DNA from 2 places in the Vagococcus sp. QWL-13 genome. Region 2 is predicted to be linked to the other one. Evidence: predicted binding sites of a transcription regulator. Region 2 holds the regulator's gene; the other holds the start of a gene.
What was found. Region 2 encodes LexA, which represses DNA repair genes until DNA is damaged. Its sites were predicted from a motif close to CNAACANNTGTTNG; they were not measured.
Positions count from the first base shown of each region.

Region 1: a site for LexA is predicted at 2,159-2,172, ahead of dinB (DNA polymerase IV). Genes of this name have one in related genera too.

Region 1 covers NZ_CM178746.1:2,394,426-2,406,126, reverse strand. Annotated here, with positions in the region: tRNA gene AC4PHI_RS11350 (tRNA-Ser) at 1-47, shown strand, start outside; tRNA gene AC4PHI_RS11345 (tRNA-Met) at 61-133, shown strand; tRNA gene AC4PHI_RS11340 (tRNA-Asp) at 143-215, shown strand; tRNA gene AC4PHI_RS11335 (tRNA-Gly) at 234-304, shown strand; tRNA gene AC4PHI_RS11330 (tRNA-Ile) at 317-390, shown strand; tRNA gene AC4PHI_RS11325 (tRNA-Glu) at 413-484, shown strand; tRNA gene AC4PHI_RS11320 (tRNA-Ser) at 498-587, shown strand; tRNA gene AC4PHI_RS11315 (tRNA-Met) at 601-673, shown strand; tRNA gene AC4PHI_RS11310 (tRNA-Asp) at 683-755, shown strand; tRNA gene AC4PHI_RS11305 (tRNA-Phe) at 762-834, shown strand; tRNA gene AC4PHI_RS11300 (tRNA-Gly) at 846-916, shown strand; tRNA gene AC4PHI_RS11295 (tRNA-Ile) at 930-1,003, shown strand; tRNA gene AC4PHI_RS11290 (tRNA-Ser) at 1,014-1,101, shown strand; tRNA gene AC4PHI_RS11285 (tRNA-Glu) at 1,109-1,180, shown strand; gene AC4PHI_RS11280 (DUF2087 domain-containing protein) at 1,251-1,967, opposite strand; gene dinB (DNA polymerase IV) at 2,220-3,332, shown strand; gene AC4PHI_RS11270 (DUF1694 domain-containing protein) at 3,423-3,818, opposite strand; gene AC4PHI_RS11265 (sigma-70 family RNA polymerase sigma factor) at 4,047-4,622, shown strand; gene AC4PHI_RS11260 (Veg family protein) at 4,781-5,014, shown strand; gene AC4PHI_RS11255 (asparaginase) at 5,202-6,173, opposite strand; gene AC4PHI_RS11250 (DUF72 domain-containing protein) at 6,304-7,134, shown strand; gene AC4PHI_RS11245 (Cof-type HAD-IIB family hydrolase) at 7,178-8,029, shown strand; gene AC4PHI_RS11240 (pyrophosphohydrolase domain-containing protein) at 8,033-8,563, shown strand; gene AC4PHI_RS11235 (septation ring formation regulator EzrA) at 8,805-10,532, shown strand; gene AC4PHI_RS11230 (cysteine desulfurase family protein) at 10,739-11,701, shown strand, end outside.
Region 2 covers NZ_CM178746.1:1,028,311-1,040,011, reverse strand. Annotated here, with positions in the region: gene AC4PHI_RS04900 (PTS transporter subunit EIIC) at 1-1,194, shown strand, start outside; gene AC4PHI_RS04895 (alpha/beta hydrolase) at 1,195-2,016, shown strand; partial or broken gene AC4PHI_RS04890 (IS256 family transposase) at 2,175-2,312, shown strand; gene lexA (transcriptional repressor LexA) at 2,593-3,213, shown strand; gene AC4PHI_RS04880 (hypothetical protein) at 3,291-3,491, shown strand; gene galU (UTP--glucose-1-phosphate uridylyltransferase GalU) at 3,553-4,452, opposite strand; gene AC4PHI_RS04870 (NAD(P)H-dependent glycerol-3-phosphate dehydrogenase) at 4,478-5,488, opposite strand; gene ppaX (pyrophosphatase PpaX) at 5,485-6,150, opposite strand; gene lgt (prolipoprotein diacylglyceryl transferase) at 6,150-6,968, opposite strand; gene hprK (HPr(Ser) kinase/phosphatase) at 6,988-7,926, opposite strand; gene AC4PHI_RS04850 (hypothetical protein) at 8,058-8,243, opposite strand; tRNA gene AC4PHI_RS04845 (tRNA-Gln) at 8,312-8,383, opposite strand; tRNA gene AC4PHI_RS04840 (tRNA-Tyr) at 8,394-8,474, opposite strand; gene AC4PHI_RS04835 (DUF2969 family protein) at 8,548-8,778, opposite strand; gene AC4PHI_RS04830 (CBS domain-containing protein) at 9,036-9,686, opposite strand; gene AC4PHI_RS04825 (ABC transporter ATP-binding protein) at 9,691-10,395, opposite strand; gene AC4PHI_RS04820 (ABC transporter ATP-binding protein) at 10,395-11,171, opposite strand; gene AC4PHI_RS04815 (branched-chain amino acid ABC transporter permease) at 11,152-11,701, opposite strand, start outside.

The DNA of each region.
Region 1 (11,701 bases), 1.4 Mb from region 2:
CGTCAGGCGTGTAAAAGCGTGCAGGGGTTCGAATCCCTTATCCTCCTTTAATAACATTAGCGCGGGATGGAGCAGCTGGCAGCTCGTCGGGCTCATAACCCGAAGGTCGTAGGTTCGAATCCTACTCCCGCAATTGAATCAAGGTTCCGTGGTGTAGGGGTTAACATGCCTGCCTGTCACGCAGGAGATCGCGGGTTCGATTCCCGTCGGAACCGTTGGGCACATTAAACTACGCGGGTGTAGTTTAGTGGTAAAACTACAGCCTTCCAAGCTGTTGTCGCGAGTTCGATTCTCGTCACCCGCTTTTTGTTTTTTGGGGCCTATAGCTCAGCTGGTTAGAGCGCACGCCTGATAAGCGTGAGGTCGATGGTTCGAGTCCATTTAGGCCCACTGATTTTCATACTGTAAGTCTGGCCCGTTGGTCAAGCGGTTAAGACACCGCCCTTTCACGGCGGTAACACGGGTTCGATTCCCGTACGGGTCATTAGTAATAAAATGGAGGATTACCCAAGTCTGGCTGAAGGGAACGGTCTTGAAAACCGTCAGGCGTGTAAAAGCGTGCAGGGGTTCGAATCCCTTATCCTCCTTTAATAACATTAGCGCGGGATGGAGCAGCTGGCAGCTCGTCGGGCTCATAACCCGAAGGTCGTAGGTTCGAATCCTACTCCCGCAATTATATCAAGGTTCCGTGGTGTAGGGGTTAACATGCCTGCCTGTCACGCAGGAGATCGCGGGTTCGATTCCCGTCGGAACCGTTCACTGGCTCAGTAGCTCAGTTGGTAGAGCAACGGATTGAAGCTCCGTGTGTCGGCAGTTCGATTCTGTCCTGAGCCATCCACTATTTTGCGGGTGTAGTTTAGTGGTAAAACTACAGCCTTCCAAGCTGTTGTCGCGAGTTCGATTCTCGTCACCCGCTTTTTGTTTTTTTGGGGCCTATAGCTCAGCTGGTTAGAGCGCACGCCTGATAAGCGTGAGGTCGATGGTTCGAGTCCATTTAGGCCCATTTTGTTTTTGGGGAAGTACTCAAGAGGCTGAAGAGGCGCCCCTGCTAAGGGTGTAGGTCGCGAAAGCGGCGCGAGGGTTCAAATCCCTCCTTCTCCGTAGTTTAGGCCCGTTGGTCAAGCGGTTAAGACACCGCCCTTTCACGGCGGTAACACGGGTTCGATTCCCGTACGGGTCATGACGATAAATCAGCAGAGTTGAAAAAAACTGACGGAAATCAGATATTGTGTCTGATTTCCGTCAGTTTTTTATATTTTCCAGTAGGTTTTACCGTCTTTCGTTCTGGCGAGAAAACCGTAGTCGATTAAGTAGCGTCTCACACTTACAAAGTCATCAACGTGATTTTTTAGAAAGAGGTTAATTTCCTGTTCCGAGTAAGTTTCATTGGGTAAAAATCCCATAATATATTGAAGCAAGATGATTTTTGTTTTTTCTTTTCGCGGCATAGTTGTGATTCGTTTGCTCTCAGGATTGATGAAGGTTTGTAATGCCTTTTCTCTTTCTTGTTTTGAAATATTGAAGCGCTGATCAAATGTTTGGATACCCAACTTTTCTTCCTCCAAGTTTTTATTCATGATAGTCATCAAGCCTAGTAAATGAATTGCCTGATTCTTTTTTTCATTCAGTTTGAAGCGGTGATTTCTGACCGTTGCAGGTGTGATATTGAATTTTTCTGCGATGTCTTTGTCAGAAATATTTTGATGGAAACAATAAAGTATCTGTAATTGAATGTCAGTGAGTCCCAGTGTTTTGTGTCCTTTTTCCATAAGAGCTAAAAAATTCCCTTGATGTTTTGTTAATAGATGTCTTTCAATCGCTCCTTTTGCGGTGAGCAATTCGCCTTCAGAAGGGTATATTTTTTTTTCGTTGAAAATGGAATCACAGTAGCTGCAAAGATAGTTTCCATTGTTTTTGCTGTATCCATCACTGATTGTTTTGATTTGGTCTAAAAGTTGCTGTGTCATTTTTTAAGCACTCCTTTTCAATTATTTGAAAATTTCGTTTTATATTAAACCTTCTGACTTTTTTGGCATCCATTTGTACGTATTATATAAATAGAAAATATTAAACAGGAACGAAAACATTTACGTTTGCTAATTAACAAACAAAAATATTATACGTTTGCATTATAATCGTAAAAACCATCATTTGCAAGGGAATGTATGTTCGTGATATACTTTTGTAAAATGGAGTAATAGGAAGGGTGGGGAGAGAAAATGTCCGGCTTTTTTGAGATTCCTCTGCAAAATGATTTTTCAAGAAAAATTATTCATATCGATATGGATGCTTTTTATGCTTCTGTAGAGGAGCGGGATAATCCGGAACTGCGGGGGAAGCCTCTAGTTATTGCTAAACATCCTAAAGATACTGGCGGCAAAGGGGTAGTGACGACTGCGAACTATGAGGCCCGCAAGTTTGGCATTCATTCTGCTATGAGTGCAAGAGAAGCTTACGAACTTTGTCCTTCCGCAAATTTTATCCCCGGTCGGATGGACTATTATAGAAAGGTTTCTGCTGAAATCAGAAAAATATTTAAAAGATACACAGATATGATTGAGCCTTTGTCATTGGATGAGGCTTATTTGGATGTGACAAATAACAAAATAAAATCAACCAGCGCCATAAAAATTGCGAGCATGATTCAGCAGGATATATGGAAAGAACTGGACTTGACTTGTTCTGCGGGGGTTAGTTACAATAAATTTTTAGCAAAATTGGCTTCTGATTTTGATAAACCAGCTGGGCAAACAGTGATTTTGCCGGAAGAAGCCATTGATTTCTTAAAGAAATTACCTATAGAAGATTTTTACGGTGTGGGGAAAAAAACTGTCCCTAAGATGCATCAACTGGGGATTTATACTGGAGAGGACCTGTATCAGTGGAATGAGATGGATCTAATTTATCATTTTGGCAAGATGGGTTACTCACTGTATCGAAAGGTTCGGGGAGTACATTTGTCACCTGTCAATCCCAACCGGGAGCGAAAATCTATCGGCCGGGAACAGACTTACCGGGAACCTGTCCGGGATGAAGCTAAAGTTATTTTTCATCTTAGAGAATTAGCCCGTGATGTTGCGAAATCTTTAACTAAAAATCAAAAGCATGGTCAGACAGTTGTTTTGAAGGTAAGGTCGACCGACTATGAAACTAAAACCAAGAGGAAAACTTTGGATGAATTTATAGATACAGAAGAGGAAATATATTTTCATGCCTTCAATATTTGGCAAAGTATGATGAGCGGAGATGAAATTTTTCAAGTGAGATTATTGGGGATCACTATGACTAACTTGGCGCCGAAAACTTTTCATAATATTGTTTTACCATTGTAATCATAAGAATTGGCTAAAAAAAGCACCTCAAAAACAATATTGTTTTGGGGTGCCGTGGTATTACTCTAAAAATCTTTTTGTGAAACATTTTTAGTCTTTCATCAGATGATATTTTTTTTCGATTTCGATTACAGGCTCATTGACGGCTGTATCAAAATGATAGACTAACCCGATGGAAGCAGAAGTGTTTTCATGGTCTGTATCCACAAGGGTAAATGGAATCTTAAAATTTTGTGCAATTGAAATATAAGTCATTCTTACCGAAGAATCAATGTGAACACTTATTTTGATTTGACCGCCGGGATTGTTTTTGAGCAGTTGTTTAAAAAATAACTGATAGTTCCTGTTTTTCATGTCTTTTCCGGTCATGACTAGAAAAATTCTTTCACGAAAGATGCCTAGATACTGTTTTTTCTCGTCGGACAGTAATTCAGGTTTGCCTCGGATGCTCTGCTGCAGATAGTCATTAATATCTTTGGTTGCCATGGGAGGCCCCCTTTCTATAATCTTCTCTGATTTATTATACCATATTGCAAAAAATAATCATTTAATGCAATTATTTATTACGCATATAAAAGTTATTTAATTTAAATGTAGTTCCGCATGAATAGTAAATAATTTTAATTCATTTCAATAAATATATGTTATTTATAATATGATTGTGCTATGATTGATGAAAAACGGGAAGCGGTTCCTTACTTTTGGGGGTGGAGTATGAAGAACAAAGATCGGGAATTAATCATAGCTGCGAAACATGGGAATATAGACGCTTTCGAGCAGATTTTTAAAAAATATCAGCCGATCATCTTTAAATTGCAAAAGGAGTATTACTTAAGAGGCTACGATCACGATGACTGGCTGCAGGAAGGGCAAATCGTTTGCTACAATTCGATAAAATCTTATGATTTGGATAAAGGTCTTTCTTTCGGGTATTTTTTTAAAATGAATTTTCAGCGCCATATTTTCAGTGTTATTCGCAGACAAAATGCTTTGAAAAGGAAAATAGATGTGCAAGCTATTTCGCTGGAAGGGAAAATTGCGCAAGGCGGCGACTTTTTCTTAGTCCGGGAAGATAATGATGCACTCGTCGCCCTTGATTATGTTTTGATACGGGATCAATTGCAAACCTTTGATTCACAGCTTTCAGATTTTGAAAGATTGGCATTCCGTCACTATGTTGAGGGAAAGAGCAAAGAAAAAATTTCTAAAGAGCTGAATTGTTCATTGGGGAAGGTTAGAAATGCCTTGGACCGGGTTAAACGCAAACTTAGAGAACATATGAATTGTTGATTTTTCTTAATTTTATAGCGGGAAAAATGTGCTATTATAAGAAAATTATTTAAATAATTTAATTTACTCATAAAATAGTTGCAAAGGAAAATAAACTGTGTTAAAATTTGAGCTTTTGTGAATTTTATGGTATACTTTTTCGGTAAGGAGTGAATTGGATGCCAGAATCTTTGTCTAAAATCAAGCAAAAAATGGAAGCAAGAGTAGGAAGCAGAATTATGTTGACTGCGCAAACGGGGAGAAAGCGCCAAACAGAACATTGCGGAGTCTTGACAGAGACTTATCCGGCTGTGTTTATTGTGGACTTAGACGCCGATGAGAACTCCTGTGACCGAGTGTCCTACAGTTATACAGATATTTTGACAGAAACTGTTGAAGTCGAATTTTTATAAAAGAGTCGGATGCCCTTAATCGTTTTTAGATTAAGGGCTTTTTGCTTGTCTTTTTTAATTGAGCTGAACTCAGAATTGCTGTTTGTCTAGTATTCGCCGTTAGTTGAAAGGTACAGATGTTTTTTGTATTGTTTCAAAAAGAATGCAAAAATCAAAAAGTAAGCTGCCACTCAAGGAAAAACTACCTTCAACTTTGATTCATCATGAAGCGTTCCAGTTCTGAATGTGAGAGTCCGGCATTCAAGGCAACCAATAGTTTGATACGCGCCTTTTGACTGTTTAAGCTGTCGCAAAAGATGATGCCTTTTTGCTTTAACTGTCTGCCGCCCCCTTCATAATCATAGACCCCTTCAGCAACGCCGTTGAAACACCTTGAAACTAAAACAATGGGTAATTTATTTGCCAACAGTTTATCAAGCGCAGGTAACGTTTTCGGCGGGAGATTTCCTGCGCCAAGTGCTTCAAGGACCAGACCGTTGATTGATTGACTGGCGAGAAGATTTAGGCTGTCTCCCATTCCGGCATAAGCTTTCATGATCGGAATTACGCCATCCACTGCATGGACATCTAAATTATTTTGGGTTAATAATTGCTGGTAGAAACGAATGGCATGCTTTGTCACCAGTCCTACAGGTCCAAAGGTAGGTGATTGAAATGTTGCCACGTTGGTAGCGTGTGTTTTGGTAACATATCTGGCGGTATGTATCTCATCGTTCATCACGACGAGTGTTCCCTTGCCTTGTGCTTCCTCACAGGATGCGACCCGGATGGCTGACTGATAGTTTGACAAACCGTCAGACCCTAATTCATTACTGGATCTCATAGCGCCGGTCACAATGATCGGTATTTTTTTACCGATAGTGATGTCTAGAAAATAGGCAGTCTCCTCCAGTGTGTCCGTGCCATGAGTGATTACTACCCCGTCATAGCCTTCTTCAATGCTTTTGAGAATCCTGTTTTTAAGCATGAGCATGTGTTCCGGTGTGATGTGCGGTGAAGGCAAATGCAAAATATCCTCTATTTGCAAATGAGTCTCTGTATTCAGCACCAGCGACTGCTGCAGCAAAGGATTTATTTGTGTGACTGAAACGGCACCGGTGGCACTGTCTTCAGACATTGCGATAGTCCCGCCTGTATGCAAAACTAAAATTTTTTTCATGTCCATTCTTCCTTTTTGATCGTGTGTTTCTATCATATCACAGGGTTGTTATTGGATGGGAAAAATTTTTTCCCATCTTTTTGCCAAGCCGGGGCGGATTGTGTAAACTAGAGAGGCAGGAGGAATTTTTATGTTATTAGGATTGACTACATGGTCTGAACATCAGACATTAACAGCGGAAAAAAAGGTGACACTGCCTTTGTATGCATCAAAATTACCGGTTGTAGAGTTGGATACCTTTTTTTATGGTATCAAAGGCAAAGAAGTGGTACAAGGATGGGTGGATGATACCCCTGCCGGCTTTCAATTTGTAATCAAAGCACATCAGTGTATGACTTTACATAAAGAGTGGTCAGAGGTTTTCAAGTCTGAAAAAGAAATGTACCAGCTTTATTTTGAGAGTATCCAGCCCTTAGTGACAAGCAATAAACTTGCCGGGATTTTATGTCAATTTCCTCCATATTTTGATTGTACTCAGGAGAATATCACTTATTTAAAAAGGTTAAGAAGGATTTTTGCCGGATTGCCATTGGCGGTGGAATTTCGTCATCATTCATGGTATTCCAACCGGTACTATACGTCTATGGTGAATTTCATGAAGGAACATCAATTCCATTTAACAATCGTCGATGAACCGCAAGTGCCTAACTACTCGGTGCCCTTTCTTCCTGTTGTGACTAATCCGGAGTTTGTCTTGGTGCGGCTGCATGGACGCAACACAGTGGGGTGGCAGGATAAAACCCAAGATTGGCGGAAGGTTCGTACATTGTATGACTATACAGATGAAGAATTGCTGCTGCTTGGGAAAAATTTAAAAGATTTAGAGGCAAGCGCACGAAAAGTCGTAGTGATTTTCAATAATAATTCCGGTGGCCATGCGGCAAAAAATTGTTTGCGGTTAAAGGAAATATTAGGAATTACCTATGATGATTTAAATCCAGAACAAATGGGTTTATTCTAACTGATTTGATAAATGAAAATTTTTAAAAATAGAGGGTGTTGAGATGATTAAAGCGGTCTTTTTTGATCTTGATGGCACGCTTTTGACAAGCGATGGCAGTATGTCGGCTTCCAGCAGAGCAGCAATTGATGAATTGAGAGCACAAGGAATTTTTTGCGGAATCGCTACAGGTCGCAGTCCTATTAAAATAGCCCACTTAATAAAAGGGCTGAAGGTCGACGTGCTTGTGGCTTACAATGGACAGTATGCCTTTTCTGACGAACGGGTCTATTTTGCCCGCCCGTTTACAAGGGAAGCTGTCTTTCAGCTAGTTTTATTTGCTAAGAAAGAAAACCGGAAAATACTGCTGGGTGGCCGGAATCGATTTGAAGGGGATCGGCTGCTTAAATTTTCCCAACAGCCAGCATTTTTTCTGCTCAAAAAGATATTTTCAAAATTTGGGCATTCTAATCAGAAAGCAGTGAAAGAATGGGTGAGGGAGCAGATAAAAAAGACTCCCGTATACGAACTGGACGTAATCAAACTGCCCGTCCAACCGATTTATCAATGTGTCATGTTGGCTGACGACAGTGAAACTGAGCGACTGGTCCAATGTTTTCCTGATCATCATGTAACACGGTCAAATGCTTTAAGTGTAGATATCCTTCCAAAAGGCGGGAATAAACTTGCTGGGATTAGTCAAGTGGCAAAGTACCATCAGTTTTCTTTGGAAGAGGTCATGGTCTTTGGCGACAGTACCAACGATATTGAAATGCTTCAAGGGTCCGGTATTGGGATTGCAATGGCAAACGGGGAGCAGAGTGTCAAAGAGGCGGCTGATTTTGTCACAAAAAGTAACGATGACGATGGTATCGTCTATGCATTAAAGTATTTTGGTTTATTGAAAGGAGAATAGTTTGTGGCTGATGACGGCTTTATTTATGCAACTGAATTTCATAAGATTTTTCACCCGACTGAAAATGTCAGACCTAAAAGATTAGATTGTAAAGAGGCCAGTGATAGAGCAGGATTTAAAGTAGAGGAGCTGGTGGAGTTCTTATATGCTTCTGCCCAGGGAGAGAGTGAAGCATTTGACCAGTTGGTGAGACAAATGCATCAGGATATTGATCAAGCTGTAACGAAAATAAAAAAGAACCATCCGAATAAGGAAGAGTATCGAGGAGAAGAAAATCAGCTGATCCATCAGATTGATGCCCTGCTTGACTTATTGTATTTTACCTACGGCAGTTTTGTCTTGATGGGGGTGGACCCCCGTCCGCTTCACAAAATAGTCCATCAGGCGAACATGGGAAAATTATTTCCCGATGGACAGGTTCACTATCATCCTGAAACAGGCAAAGTGTTGAAACCTGAAAGTTGGGAAAAAAATTACGGTCCGGAAGAAAAAATCAGAGCTGTTTTGCGGCAACAAAGTGAGATACCCAACTAAAGTTAAGAATTGTGTTAAATTGACATTCACTCTTAAATCTTAAATGTTTTTGTGGTAGAATTATCAAGTGGTAATAAGTGAAATTTAAATAAGATAAATGGTGATTGCCTAATAAAAATATGTTACAATCGAAGATAGATGAAAATTACAGGTAACTGTTTTTATACGGATTATTTAACGTAAATAAATGGATAGTTAATAAATTATTTTTACAGGGAAGAACCTACACGGAGGAAAATGCATGAAAGCCAACATCAATACAATTTTAATAGTGTTTGTCGCCATTATTGTCGTGGTTGCTATTTTTTATATCGTAGCAGTTTTGCTAAAACGAAAAAATGAAGAAAAATTAGATAAACTGGAAGAGCGAAAGATTGCTTTATTCGATCTGCCGGTGTTTGAAGAAATCGAAGAAATCAAAAAAATGCATCTGGTCGGGCAAAGTCAAAATACTTTCCGCGAATGGAATCAGCGTTGGACGGATATTTCTACAGCCTCGTTCGCAGAGTTGGAAAGCAAGATTTTCGAAGTGGAAAATCTGAATGAAACTTTCCGTTTCATCAAAGTCAAGGACGTGGTCCAGGATGCCTATGAAACTATGGATAAGATGGAGCAGGAAGTCGAAGAAATCCGGGAAGGCTTAAGAGAATTAAAAACCAGCGAAGAACGTAATTCTCTGGCAGTGCAGGAAGCTCTGGATAAGTACGAAGAAATCGCACAACAGGTCAAGGAAGAAGCGAAAACATTTGGTCCTGCAATTGACGAGATCCGCAAGCAAGTCACGAAGATAGAAAATGAATTCACCCAATTCGTAGCCCTGAATACCGCAGGAGATCCGATGGAAGCCAGCAGTGTTTTGCAGCAGGCGGAAAATCATACCTATGAATTGGAACAAATCATTTTGGCGGTCCCGCCATTATTTGAGCAAATCGACAAAGAATACCCGGCTCAGATGAAAGAGATCGAAGAAGGCTATCAGCGAATGGTCAAAGATCACTATAAGTTTTCTGCTGGCGATCTTTCCGAAGATATCCGAAAAGTCAATGTTCGGATAAAAGACGTGGCAAACGCTTTGCAAAGGTGCGAAGTCCTCGATGTGCAAAATGGCAACACGATCATTGAGGAACGTATCGAAGAACTCTATGAGGTAATGGAGATCGAAATCAAGGCAAGAGATTACGTCAATGCAAATGTCAAAACAGTTCGCGACTACGTGGAACATGTGGAGAAAAATAACCGTCAGCTGCTAATCGAGTTGGATCACACTTCTCAAAGCTATACGTTGAACAATAACGAGTTGGGCCGTGCCCGCGGCTTTCAGACACAGCTTGAAGAATTGGGACGGGCCATCACTCAGCTGGATGAACAGATCAAGAAAAAAGATGTGGTCTACAGTGAAGCCGAAAAGAGCTTGCGTGACGGATTTGAGATACTGAAAGAAATGGAAAATCAACAAGTTCAGATCAGCACTTCCCTTAAAGATTTGCGTAAAGGCGAAAAGGAAGCAGCTTCCAAAATCGAGGGTTACGAATTTGAACTGAAGACATTAAAACGTCAAGTGGACAAGCAACGTTTGCCGGGAATTCCTCAGGATTACTTAGAGTTTTTCTTTGTGGCATCTGACCGAGTGGAAGAGTTGGTCAGGGAGCTGAACCGCATTCGCATTGATATGGATTATATCGAGAAGCTGGTCACGTTGTGCAACGAGGATTTGGCCTTGCTGGAAGAAAAAACACAAGAGCTGATCGACAGCGCGGCATTGACTGAACAGATGCTGCAATATGCAAACCGTTACCGTCATTCCCATGAGCTGGTGGAAAGAGCGATTGAGAAGAGTATGATTTTATTCTCCGAAGACTATCGCTATCAAGATGCACTTGATGAAATCGGAGTTGCTTTGGAACAAGTGGAACCGGGGGCATTTAAACGTATCGAGTCCTACTACTTCCGGGCGAAAGATGACATGTAATATCAGAAGCTGAGGGAAACATCCTCAGCTTTTTTAATCCTTTGAATCTGAGCAGACCTCATGAAAAACGGTATTTGCCTAGAAACTCAGCTAGTGTTGAAGGGCAAAGAGGCTGATAAATGAGCGCTTCTGCTTATTTGTTTTGTTTGATATTACAGGGGAATCACTTTATAATAAATAGGAATTTTAGAAAGCGGTGTGTTTAAATGATCTATTTTGATAATAGTGCAACCACAGTTGTGGATGCCGGTGTTTTGGAGACGTACCTCCAGACAACCAAACGAATCATCGGAAATCCTTCCAGCTTACATTTTTTGGGGACACAAGCCAACCGCCTTTTGCAGCAAGCTCGCGGTCAGATCGCCCAGTTGCTCGGCGTGGAAGCTGGTGAAATTTATTTTACCAGCGGAGGCACGGAAGGCAATAATTGGGTTGTTAAGGGGACGGCGATTGAAAAACATCCTTTTGGCAAACACCTTATCATTTCCGACGTTGAGCATTCTGCGGTCGGAAAAGCGGCGGAGCAGCTGGAAACGCTAGGTTTTGAAATTAGCAGAGCGCCTGTGGACCAAAAGGGTAGGATAAAAGTCGAAGCGTTGGCAGAGATGATCCGGCCGGAAACAATTTTAATTTCCACCATGCTGGTCAATAATGAAGTAGGAGCTATCCAACCCATAAAAGAAATCAGCAAGTTATTGGAAAGTTATCCCAATATTCACTATCATGTGGATGCGGTTCAGGGTTTAGGAAAATTGCCTTTGACTGACTGGCTGACAGAGCGCATCGATTTTGCCACTTTTTCTTCTCATAAATTTCATGGACCAAAGGGCGTAGGTTTTCTCTTTTGGCGGCGTGGAAGAAAATTAGCCCCTCTGCTTAACGGGGGCGGACAGGAATTTGGCGGACGCAGCGGCACTGAAAATGTACCCGGGATAACGGCCATGGCTAAAGCCGTTCGTCTGCAGTTGACCGACGACGTTATCAAGTGTCAGCAGCAGCGCCAATTACAAACTTACTTGATTGAAGCGTTAAAAACCTTTGACAATGTGTCGTTATTTACTGACTATACAGACCAGTATGCTCCTCATATCGTTTGTTTCGGCATCAAAGGCATCAAAGGAGAGGTTTTGGTTCATGCCTTTGAGGAGAAAAATATTTTGATTTCTACC
Region 2 (11,701 bases):
GGTGGGCAATATCAAGTAGTGATTGGTCCACGAGTAGAAGCTGTATTTAAAGAAGTACAAAAATTATTAGGTAATTCTGTATCTGAAGAAACAAGTACTAAAAATGATGTTAAACTAACCCCAGTTATGAAATTACTCCAAACTTTAACTGGCACAATCACTCCTGTCATTGGCCTATTAGGAGCTGCTGGGATTCTCAAAGGATTACTTTCAATTGTGACCACTTTTAATTTTATTTCTGTAGAATCAGGAGCTTATGTATTATTAAATGCATTAGCAGATAGTCTGTTTTATTTCTTCCCTGTCATTCTAGGTTTTTCTGCTGGAAAAAAATTCAATACCAATCCATACATTCCTGCGATTTTAGGTGGAGCATTAGTTCACCCAGAGATTGTTAGTCTTCTGGAAACAAATAATCTAGAATTTTTGGGGATTCCAATTATTCTAATGAAATACGCTTCCTCCGTATTTCCTATTATTGTAGCTGCATGGTTGTGTAGTAATGTCGAACCTTTTTTTTCCAAGCATTTACCTATAGCAATCCAACTGATCATCGTCCCTTTATTGACCATAGTTAGTGTTGGAATTATCACCTTCCTCGCTGTAGGTCCTTTAGTAACTTATGTTGGTTCGGCTATCGCCCAAGCGATTTTGTGGATTTATAATCTAAGCCCTACCATTACTGGATTATTAATCGGGGCTTTCTGGCAACTACTTGTTGTTTTTGGTTTACACTGGGGATTAATCCCATTTGTAATAAACAGCTTAATGGCAAATCGTAGTGATCCTCTAATGGCTATGCTAGGTGTTTCTATTTTATGTCAAGTAGGGGCTGCTTTAGGTGTTTTAATTACAACAAAAGACCAAAAATTACGTGAGCTTTCAACTGCTGCAACTATCTCTGCTTTATTTGGAGTCACTGAACCTACATTATATGGAATTACTCTTAAATACAAAAAAGTTCTAATATTATCATGCATTGGTGGAGGTTTAGCGGGAGCACTTGTAGGGATTACCAAAGCAGTATATTTTAGTGTGGCTGGTGGAATATTTGGATTATTAAGTTCAATTAGCCCAAATGGAATTGATTTCAATCTTTATGTATTCGTAGGAACATTTATTATTGCTGTATTTGGAACAGCAATTTTAATTAGAATTTTTGGATATGAAAATGAAACTAGTGAGAAAAAATAAATGCAAATTATCAATATGGCCTTAGAAATACCGGACTCAAAGTTTACAAGTTCAATTGACATATTTTTAAGAAAAAATACTTCAATTGAACAAGAGCCTTTACCTGCGGTAATTATTTGTCCTGGTGGTGGATATGAGTTTTTATCTTCGAGAGAAGCAGAACCAATCGCCTTAGCTTTTCTATCACAAGGCTTTCAAGCAATTGTCTTAAATTACACAACTATGCAAAATGGATTAAAGTCAAATTTTTTTAATACCACTATATTACAAATTGCAAAAACGTTTGAAATTATTCATCAAAATAATTCTGACTGGCAGATTGATCTTAATAATATTTTTGTTTTAGGGTGTTCTGCTGGCGGACATTTAGCAGCTTCATACTCATCAAGTTGGTATACTTTTGAGAACAAGCAGAAAACTGTTAATTTCAAACCTAAAGGAACTATTCTTTGCTATCCCGTTACTGGGTTTGAATTTGGGTGGCCTCATGATTTTTCACATTTTGATTTCCCTATCAATAATCCGGAAGAATATGATACTTCTAAAAAAATTAACTCATTTACTTCTGATACTTTTATTTGGCATACAGCTAATGATTCTGCTGTGCCTGTCTTAAACACATTGAAATATTGTGAAAGTTTAGCAAGACATAACATAAAATTTGAATCTCACATTTTTGAGTCTGGACGACATGGTCTATCTTTAGCAACTCGAGCTTCTGCTAAACTATTTACTACTGATTACATTGTTCCAGAAGTTGAAAATTGGTTTGCTACTTGTATAGATTGGATAACCAGACGCTTAAAATTAGATTTAAAATAAATACCTATTAATGATTATTCAACATTTCCATGTTCATTTAAAAACAGAGTTGATAGCGTAAAATATTTTGTGTAAATAGAAATTTAGGGTAGTAAAAAAGAAAGTCCATTCTGTAAAATTAAAGTTGCGACACAGAAATTTTATAGGAGGACTTTCTCATGCCCAATTTTACTACAGAAATTATGGAAACACTAATCAATAAAGGTGATTTAGACGAATTATTTCGTAAACATTTGGAGTCTGCTGTCAATTCTTTGCTGCAGGCTGTGTTAACGGCTTTCTTAGATTATGAAAAGCTCATTCAAATCGATTATTTCAATTTTAGTGCCACTTTTCACCGAAATATAGGCTCCTCTTTGTGCTTCAACAATGTATTCTTTTCCATTTTTCTCCTCCTAAAAATTAAACTAATATTCTCTTAATATTTTATCATAAGAAAACAGGACAAAACCAATACTATAATGAATATTGCACTTAATTTGACAAGCCCACCATAAAATAGCGAACACTTGTTTGATTTGTCATTAAGAGTATGCTACACTTTCTTTGTAACTACTCTTTATAGGAGGCGATGAGTTGACTACACAAAAAGAAAATAGACAAATCAAGATTTTGAGATACATATACGAAGAAGTGGATAAGCGCGGCTATCCGCCAACCGTCAGAGAGATAGGAGAAGCTGTGGACCTTTCTTCCACTTCCACTGTCCACGGACATCTTTCCCGACTAGAAAAAAAAGGATTCCTCCAACGGGACCCTTCAAAACCTAGAGCGATTGAAGTTACCCCTGAAGGCTTGCAAATATTGGGGATTCAAGCAGATGTGATGCCTGTCTTGGGGACTGTTACTGCGGGAGAACCGATTTTAGCCGTAGAAGATGCTTCTGATTACTTTCCAATCCCGCCAGAGTTTAAAAATGAATCCCGTCCGCTATTTATGTTGAAAATCCGTGGCGATAGTATGATTAATGCGGGGATTTTTGACGGCGATTACGTAATCGTCCGAAAACAAACCCATGCTTCCAATGGGGAAATGGTGATCGCCATGACTGATGAGGAAGAAGCCACTTGTAAAACTTTTTACAAAGAACAAAACTATTTTCGCCTTCAACCTGAAAATGACTTTCTTGAGCCGATTATTCTTGAAAATGTCACGATTTTAGGAAAAGTTGTGGGACTGTACCGTAGTTTCTTTTAAAAAACTTCTTTACAAAGCGAACGTTTGTTTGTATAATAAAAACAGAACAAACGTTCTTGTACAGGAGGATGAAAAAAATGACAAGTATCAGAAGATTATTTTTCTTATTTTTTGTATTGTTGATAGGTATTTTTCTTGGCAACCTAGGTTTGAAAACAGCCTTCTTGATCGTCGTCCCTATTTTTCTCATATTGATCATGATGTGGGATGAAGCAAGCTACCGCTACACTAGTCATCGAAAACAACAACGAAACAGACAACGGGAATATCACTGCTGATAAATTAAAAACTTTCTAACCTTTGAGCTTGGCTTCAGTCAAAAAGTTAGAAAGTTTTTTATTATTTTGCTTTATTATCTTGTGCTTCCAGTTCTTTTCCCATGTCGATAATGAGCTCGCGCAACTGGTCTTTGACTTCCGGATGCTCTAGACCGTATTCAATACTTGTTTTCAAAAAGCCGAATTTATCGCCCACATCATAACGCTTGCCGGTAAATTGATGAGCAAATACTCTCTGAGTCTTATTCAAAGTATCGATGGCGTCTGTCAGCTGAATTTCATCTCCTGCACCCGGTTTTTGATTTTCCAATATGTCAAAAATTTCCGGTGTTAACAAGTAGCGCCCAATAATCGCCAAATTGCTTGGAGCATCTTTAGGATCAGGCTTCTCAACAAAATTTTTCACATTATACAAACCTTTTCCAACCATCTGCTCTGGATTGATAATCCCGTATTTTGAAGTATCTTCATGAGGGACTTCCATCACTGCGATTGTTGATGCTCTTGTTTTTTCATAATCATCAATCAGCTGTTTGGTCAAAGGTACCTTATCCGACATTAGATCGTCTCCCAACATCACCACAAAGGGTTCGTTTCCTACGAAAGCCTTCCCTAAAGAAACCGCATGACCTAATCCCCTCGGGTGTGACTGACGCATGAAATGGAGATTCAAACCAGTGGTGGCTTCCACCTTTGCGAGCAAGTCAGTTTTTCCTTTTTCTTTCAAATTCATTTCCAGTTCCAGATTGGCATCAAAATGATCTTCGATAGGACGTTTAGCCTTCCCAGTGATGATCAGGATATCCTCGATCCCCGACTCTAGTGCTTCTTCAACAATAAATTGGATCGTCGGCTTATCAACGATCGGCAGCATTTCTTTTGCCATTGCTTTAGTTGCCGGTAAAAACCGGGTCCCCAAACCCGCCGCTGGAATAATCGCTTTTTTCACACGTTGCTTCATCTCATACTCCTTTTACTGACATTTTTTAGAATTCTTTTTCCGATTTTTTGTCTCTTAACATCATACTACGGATTACTTCGTCTGCTTTTTTCCCGCCGTAAACCACTTGATAGATTGCTTCAGTGATCGGCATTTCGACACCGAGCTCTTTTGCCAGCTCATAAGCAGACTTAGTGGTCGAGATTCCTTCGACAACCATGCCCATCTTGGCTAAGATGTCATCCACCGAATAACCTTTTCCAAGCATATCGCCTGCACGCCAGTTTCGCGAATGGACACTGGTACAAGTGACGACTAAATCGCCAAATCCGCTCAACCCGATAAACGTTAGAGGATCTGCGCCCATAGCCACTCCCAAACGGGTGATTTCTGCTAATCCGCGGGTCATGATAGCTGCTTTGGCATTATCTCCCAAACCAAGTCCGTGGATCGCACCAGCCCCGAGAGCAATGATGTTCTTCAATGCTGCACCGGTCTCAACCCCTATAACGTCATCATTTGTATAGACTCTGAAATAATCATTCATAAACAACTGTTGGACATATTCTGCATACTCAAGATTTTTGCTTGCTGCTGTGATGGTAGTAATATCTTTGACAGCTACTTCTTCTGCATGGCTTGGTCCTGAGAGAACTACGATATCCCGTCTCATACTTTCCGGGATTTCCTGCGCCAGTATCTCAGAAATCCGCATGTGCGTTTCTTGTTCAAAACCTTTACTTGCATGGATGATAACTGGTTGATTTTGACACACATTTCGAAATTGAACCGCTACTTCTCGAATGGCCTTCGTAGGCACAACAAATAAAACAGCATCGGCGTCTTTTATAGCGTCTGCCATCTCAGTGGTTGCTCTCAACTCTTCTGGAAAGACTATTTCAGGGAGATAGGCTTTATTCGTTTGGTATTGCTGGAGTTCTTCTACTTGATCGACTTCTCTGCCCCAAAGCATGACATCATGTCCATTTTCGACCAAAGTGTTGCCTAAAGCCAAGCCCCATGAACCAGTTCCTAAAACAGCTATTTTTTGCTTCATACTCTACCTCCGTTATTTTGTGAGTTAATCCACTCCTGTAATTCTACCATACTTTTGACCGTTTGATAGGGTCTATAAGGCGTCACTTCTGCTAAAGTCTTGCGCGACCACTCGACAAATATCCCGCGCACCTCTGCCCGGTTAGCAGCCTCAATATCTTGAGGGTTGTCGCCGACCATGATTGTCTCAGCGGGAGCAGAGGATAGTTTCGTCATGGCAAGGCAGAGAGATTCAGGATCAGGTTTGACTTTCTGATAATCTGTACCGCCTAAAATCAGGTCAAAATACTCTTTGATTTTCAACAATTCCAACCCTCTTTTTAAAATAAAGCTGTTTTTAGTTGAGACCACTGCCAATCGAATGTCTGACTTTTTAAGCGCATCAAGCACTTCGCCCACGTCAGGAAATTCTTGAATCAATTCGTCATGCTTTTCATGATTAAATTCGCGATAAGTTGCCACCATTTCGTCAGTTTTTTCAGGCAGCAAGCTGGAAAAAACTTCCTCCAAGGAGGGACCATTAAAATGTCTCACAGATTCTTCCGTCTGGAAACGACCCGGAAGGTATTTTTCAAAAACGTGGAGATAGGATTGGGCGATCAGGTGATTGGTATCTGCCAATGTGCCGTCAAAATCGAACAACACTGTTTGAACACTGGCCATTACCTCACTCCTTTTAAATTATAATAAGGAGGTTTTACCACTTTTCTCCGGTATATCATCATTCCCAGTGCACCTGCAAAAAGAATGATTGACAACAACTGGGACACTCTGATTTCACCAAACAGATAGAGACTATCAGTCCGCAAGCCTTCGATAAAGAAACGTCCGAAAGAATACCACATGATGTAGCTGAAAAACACTTCTCCTTGAAGCAATAAATCTTTTCTGGAACGCAGCCATAATAATAAAATAAAGCCTGCCAGACTCCATAAACTTTCATACAAAAATGTCGGATGCCGGAAAGCACCGTCAATATACATATTCTCTACAATAAAATTCGGCAAATGAAGACTTCTTAAAAAGGCTTCCGTAGTTTTTGGGCCAAACGCTTCATGATTAGTAAAATTTCCCCAACGCCCGATAGCTTGTCCAAGAATCACGCTAGGGGCAGCAATGTCTAAAAATTTCCAAAAAGAATAATAACGATTTTGAGTAAAATAGTAGACGACCAGTGCCCCGGCAATCAATCCCCCATAAATCGCCAGTCCTCCACTACGTGTATTGAAAATGTCCAGCGGATTGCTGACATAGGTTTCCCAATCAAAAACAACATAATAAAGTCTAGCACCGACTATCGACAACGGCAGTGCCCAAAGCATAAAATCAATGATGTCTTCTTCACCGTAACCCAAACGTTTGGACTCCCTGCCGGCAAGCCAAACCGCTAAAATAATACCTGTGACAATGATAATAGCGTACCACTTAATCTCAAGACCAAATAATTTAAATGCTGTATCATTGATTTGTGCCAATAACATAAGTTTTAATTCCCTCTTTCTATGCGTCAGTTTCAGAATTCATCTGAATCAAGTTAGTGAGGTTTTCCTCAAATTTTTTCGTTGCATCGTATCCCATCGTCTTGGCTCTGAAGTTCATTGCCGCCACTTCAATAATAATCGCCACGTTACGCCCGGTTTTTACCGGAATCGAAATTTTAGGGATATCTACGTTAGCAATCATTTCAGTCTCAGCAGCACCGCCCAGACGATCAAATTTTTTATCCGCTGCCCAATGCTCCAGCTGAATGACTAGCTGGACCTGGGAGCTGTTGCGCACCGCACTGGCACCGTAGAGATTCATGACATCGATAATCCCAATACCGCGGATTTCCATCATATGTTCTAAAATCCTTGCCGGCTCGCCGATGACCGTCCTTTCATCTTCCTGATAAACATCCACCCGGTCGTCGGCCACTAGACGATGGCCCTTTTTGATTAGTTCCAAACCAGTCTCGCTTTTTCCGATACCGCTGTCTCCCTGAATCAATACCCCTAGTCCGTAAATTTCCATCAAAACACCATGGATCGAAGTCCGAGGAGCCAAATGTCCTTCAATATAATTAGACAAAACACCTGAAATTCTTGATGTCGTCAATGATGACACAAGTACAGGAATGTTTTTCTCGTTGGCAGCCTGAACCATTTCTGCTATGGGATTGATGTTTCGTGCAAAAATTATCGCAGGTGTCTCATCTGTACACAATCGTCTCATGACGATTAAACGTTCTTCCGTGGTCATGCGTTCCGAAAAGGCAACTTCTTTCCTGCCGAACAACTGCAATCTGTCATAAGGATAATAACTGAAATATCCTGTCAACTCTAACCCCGGCCTTGAAATATCGCTGGTCAATATTTTTCTATCTAAATTTTCTGCACCCGAATAAACCTCCAGCTGCAGTTCATTAACTAATTGCTGAATCGTCACAAATTCTGACATAATTCTTCCTCCTGTCACATAGTCCTCTATCATTTTAACATTATCCATTTCAAGATACTAGTCTTTGAGCTTTTCCCGGACAAATCAAAAAGACATCCTTTTCAGAATGTCTTTGACAAAGTCTAGTTGCTTTAGTGTCCTTTTGCCTGCCATTTAATGACTCGCTTCAATCGTTCATGATTATCTGCCGTACTTGTCGGCAGCGTCGGACTCTTTTGGCAATCTGCTGTTTCCTTTACGTTTGAACGTTGTGCCAAGCCTTTTTTGAGTAAAGCATATTGTCTGTAAATGTTACTTTGCATTTTTTTCAATTGCATCTGGTCTCACCCCTTCTATAAGATAATAAAAAAAGCTGTATCCCTTCAGGAACACAGCGTATCATTGACTGGGCTAGCTGGATTCGAACCAACGAATGACGGAGTCAAAGTCCGTTGCCTTACCGCTTGGCTATAGCCCAATAATAACAATGGAGGGGGGCAGATTCGAACTGCCGAACCCGAAGGAGCGGATTTACAGTCCGCCGCGTTTAGCCACTTCGCTACCCCTCCATAAAATGTCGGCATTATTGCCGACTTTTATATCATACGCAATTCCTTGAAAAAAATCAAGTATAAAAAATAATTATTGAAATAAATTCCACTGGCGAATCACTGCTTCAATACCTTCTTCCACCGTTTTGACCATCATGGTAGTCTCATCGTCCATGATTACGGAAATTTTTTTAGGTCCCCACGCTTCTAAAGTGCCAATAACTTTTTTACCCACTTTCAACTCGTAGCACGGGATAAGTTTGCCTTCCCTAGTTATTTCAAACTCATTAACTGCCACTTCTGTATGTTTGTTCTTGCTCATTTTCGATCTCCCTTGCCTGTTCCTTCTCATTCATATTTTTAAAAAACCGACTGACAAAAACTCATAGTCCCGCCAGACTTAAAAAATATGCTCTTTCTACAAGATACCACAAAACTCTTCTTTTGTTAACGCGAAGTCCATTTAGAAAGACAAAAAAATTTTCAAAATAAAACACTCCCGCAAAACCGTCCTTATATCAGTTTCGCAGGAGTTTAATTTTTATCTTTTAATGATTAGTAAATCAATAAATCGGTTTGTTACTCTTCTTCTGTTGTCTCGACCACAGATTTCACCACAAAGTCATTTTCAGACAGAACGCTTCTGACTTTTTCTTCCTCTGCGTCCGTCAATTGAACAACGATGGTCGGCTGCCCATTTTGACGAAAAACAACGATTTGGACAATGTTCATTTGATTCTCAGCAAATAAAGCAGTCAACCGGGCAAGAACTCCCTGATGGTCTTCGGCAATATCGATTGTTACCCTCAACCCTGCTTGATTATAACCGGTGATTTCCAAAAACGCATCAAAAATATCATTATTCGTAATAATCCCTACCAATTTTTGACCATCGCAAACTGGGAGTACCCCTACATTATTTTCACGCATCCGCTTGATAGCATCTTCCAAAAGGGCTGTGGGATTAATTGTCACCACTTCTTTGATCATCGTTTCAGCCACGGTGGTTTTGTTTAGCAGATAATTGACTTCGTAAACACTCAGACTTGTGGCTTTAGACGGCATGGCACTCTGAATAGTGCCTTCCGTAATCAAACCCACCAGCTTCCCGTCTTTTAACACAGGCAGACGATGAATCCGGTGCTGGTTCATCAGTTCGACGGCATCGTAAATTTTTGTTTCCGGTTCGATTGTTACCAAATCAGTAGTCATATAATATTCAACTAGCATTTGATCATCCTCCTAAGTAAGCTTTTCTTACTTCTTCACTTGCAAGCAGTTCTTCCCCGGTGCCGCTAAGCACCAGACTGCCCGTTTCCAGTACATAACCTCTGTCAGCGATTGATAATGCCATATTAGCATTTTGCTCGATCAAAAGGACAGTCGTCCCTTGTTTTTGAATTTGTTGAATAATATCAAATATTTCTTTGATAAAAATAGGTGCCAGCCCCATTGAAGGCTCATCTAACAGCAATAAATCTGGTTCTGACATCAATGCCCTTCCCATAGCAAGCATTTGCTGCTCGCCTCCGGACAAAGTCGCCGCGTCCTGACCTTTTCTATCTGCCAAAATCGGGAAACGTTCAAAAACTTCTTTCAAAACTCTTTTTGAATCTTGATTTTTCTTTTTCAAAAACGCACCCATCTCCAAGTTCTCCATTACTGACAGACCGGAAAACACATGACGACCTTCCGGGACTTGAGAAAGTCCGGCTGCTACGATTTTTTGCGGAGCAGTCTTCGTCAACTCCAAATCCTTAAACTGGATGCTTCCTCCTGCCGGGCGGACAAGACCGGAAATTGTTCTTAATATTGTCGTTTTCCCTGCACCGTTGGCTCCCACCAAAGAAACAATTTCTCCCTTTTTAACTTCGAAGGACACGCCGTGAACGGCTTCAATGACCCCGTATTTTACGGTTAAATCTTTTACTTTCAGCACTAAATCTCACCACCCAGATATGCTTGAATTACACGTTTATTTTCTTTGATTTCTGCAGAAGTTCCCTGTGCAATCAACTGTCCATATTCTAACACATAAAGACGTTCGCAAACATCCATCACCAGTGACATATCGTGTTCGATCAACACGATAGTAATACCGAATTCCTGATGGATTTTTCGGATCAAAGCGGTCAGCTCCGCCGTTTCCTGCGGGTTCATCCCTGCTGCGGGCTCATCCAAAAATAAAAGTTTCGGCTGGGTCGCCAGTGCACGTATAATTTCCAGACGACGCTGCTGCCCGTATGGAAGATTGCGTGCCAAGGTTTCCAGTTCAGATTCCATATCAAAAATTTTCAGCAATTCGATGGAACGCTCTTTCAATTCAGCTTCCTTGCTGTAAAAGCTCGGCAATCGTAAGACACTGCTGAAAAGTCCTTGTTTATTTTTGCTGTTAAAACCGATCAAGACATTGTCCAATACGGTCAAATCTTTAAACAAACGAATATTTTGAAACGTACGGCTGATGCCCAAATCTGCAATCCCATAAGGTTTCATCTTATTCAGCAATATTTCTTTCCCATGATCACTGAAAAGTACACTGCCTTCTGAAGGTTCGTAAACCCCTGTCAACAAATTGAACAGAGTAGTTTTACCAGCACCATTAGGCCCTATCAGACCAACAAGTTCATTTTCTTCCAACTGGATGGAAACATTGGAAACAGCGGCTAAACCGCCAAAGTTTTTAGTGAGACGATCAACGGTCAATAGAGGCATCGGCTTTTCCTCCTTTACCTAGTCGCTGGAATATTTTCTTCATCGACATTTCTTTTTTGCCTAACAACCCGCCCGGTTTAAAAATCATAATGATGATCAAAGCCAAGGCATAAACAATCATCCGGTAGTCACTGATAGCCTGAACATTTCTCAACACGTGATTCAAAATACCAAGTAGGATGGCAGCCACAAAACTGCCAGTCAAACTGCCGATACCTCCGAACACAACGATGATCAAAATATCCACTGATTTCATAAAACCAAAGTCACCCGGAATGATTGTCTGGATATAACTGGCATGAAGAGAACCAGCGATACTTGCAGTAGCGGCTCCCAAAACAAAAGCCGTCACTTTTACTTTTGTAGAATTAACACCCATAGCTTCTGCCGCAATTTCATCTTCACGAATGGAAAGAACGGTCCGTCCTGTTCCGCTGTGAATAAAATTTGCGATGATGATAGTTGTCAATACCATGAAAATATAAATGACTTCCCAGTTGGCATAGTCCACGATGCCAAAAATCCCAGCA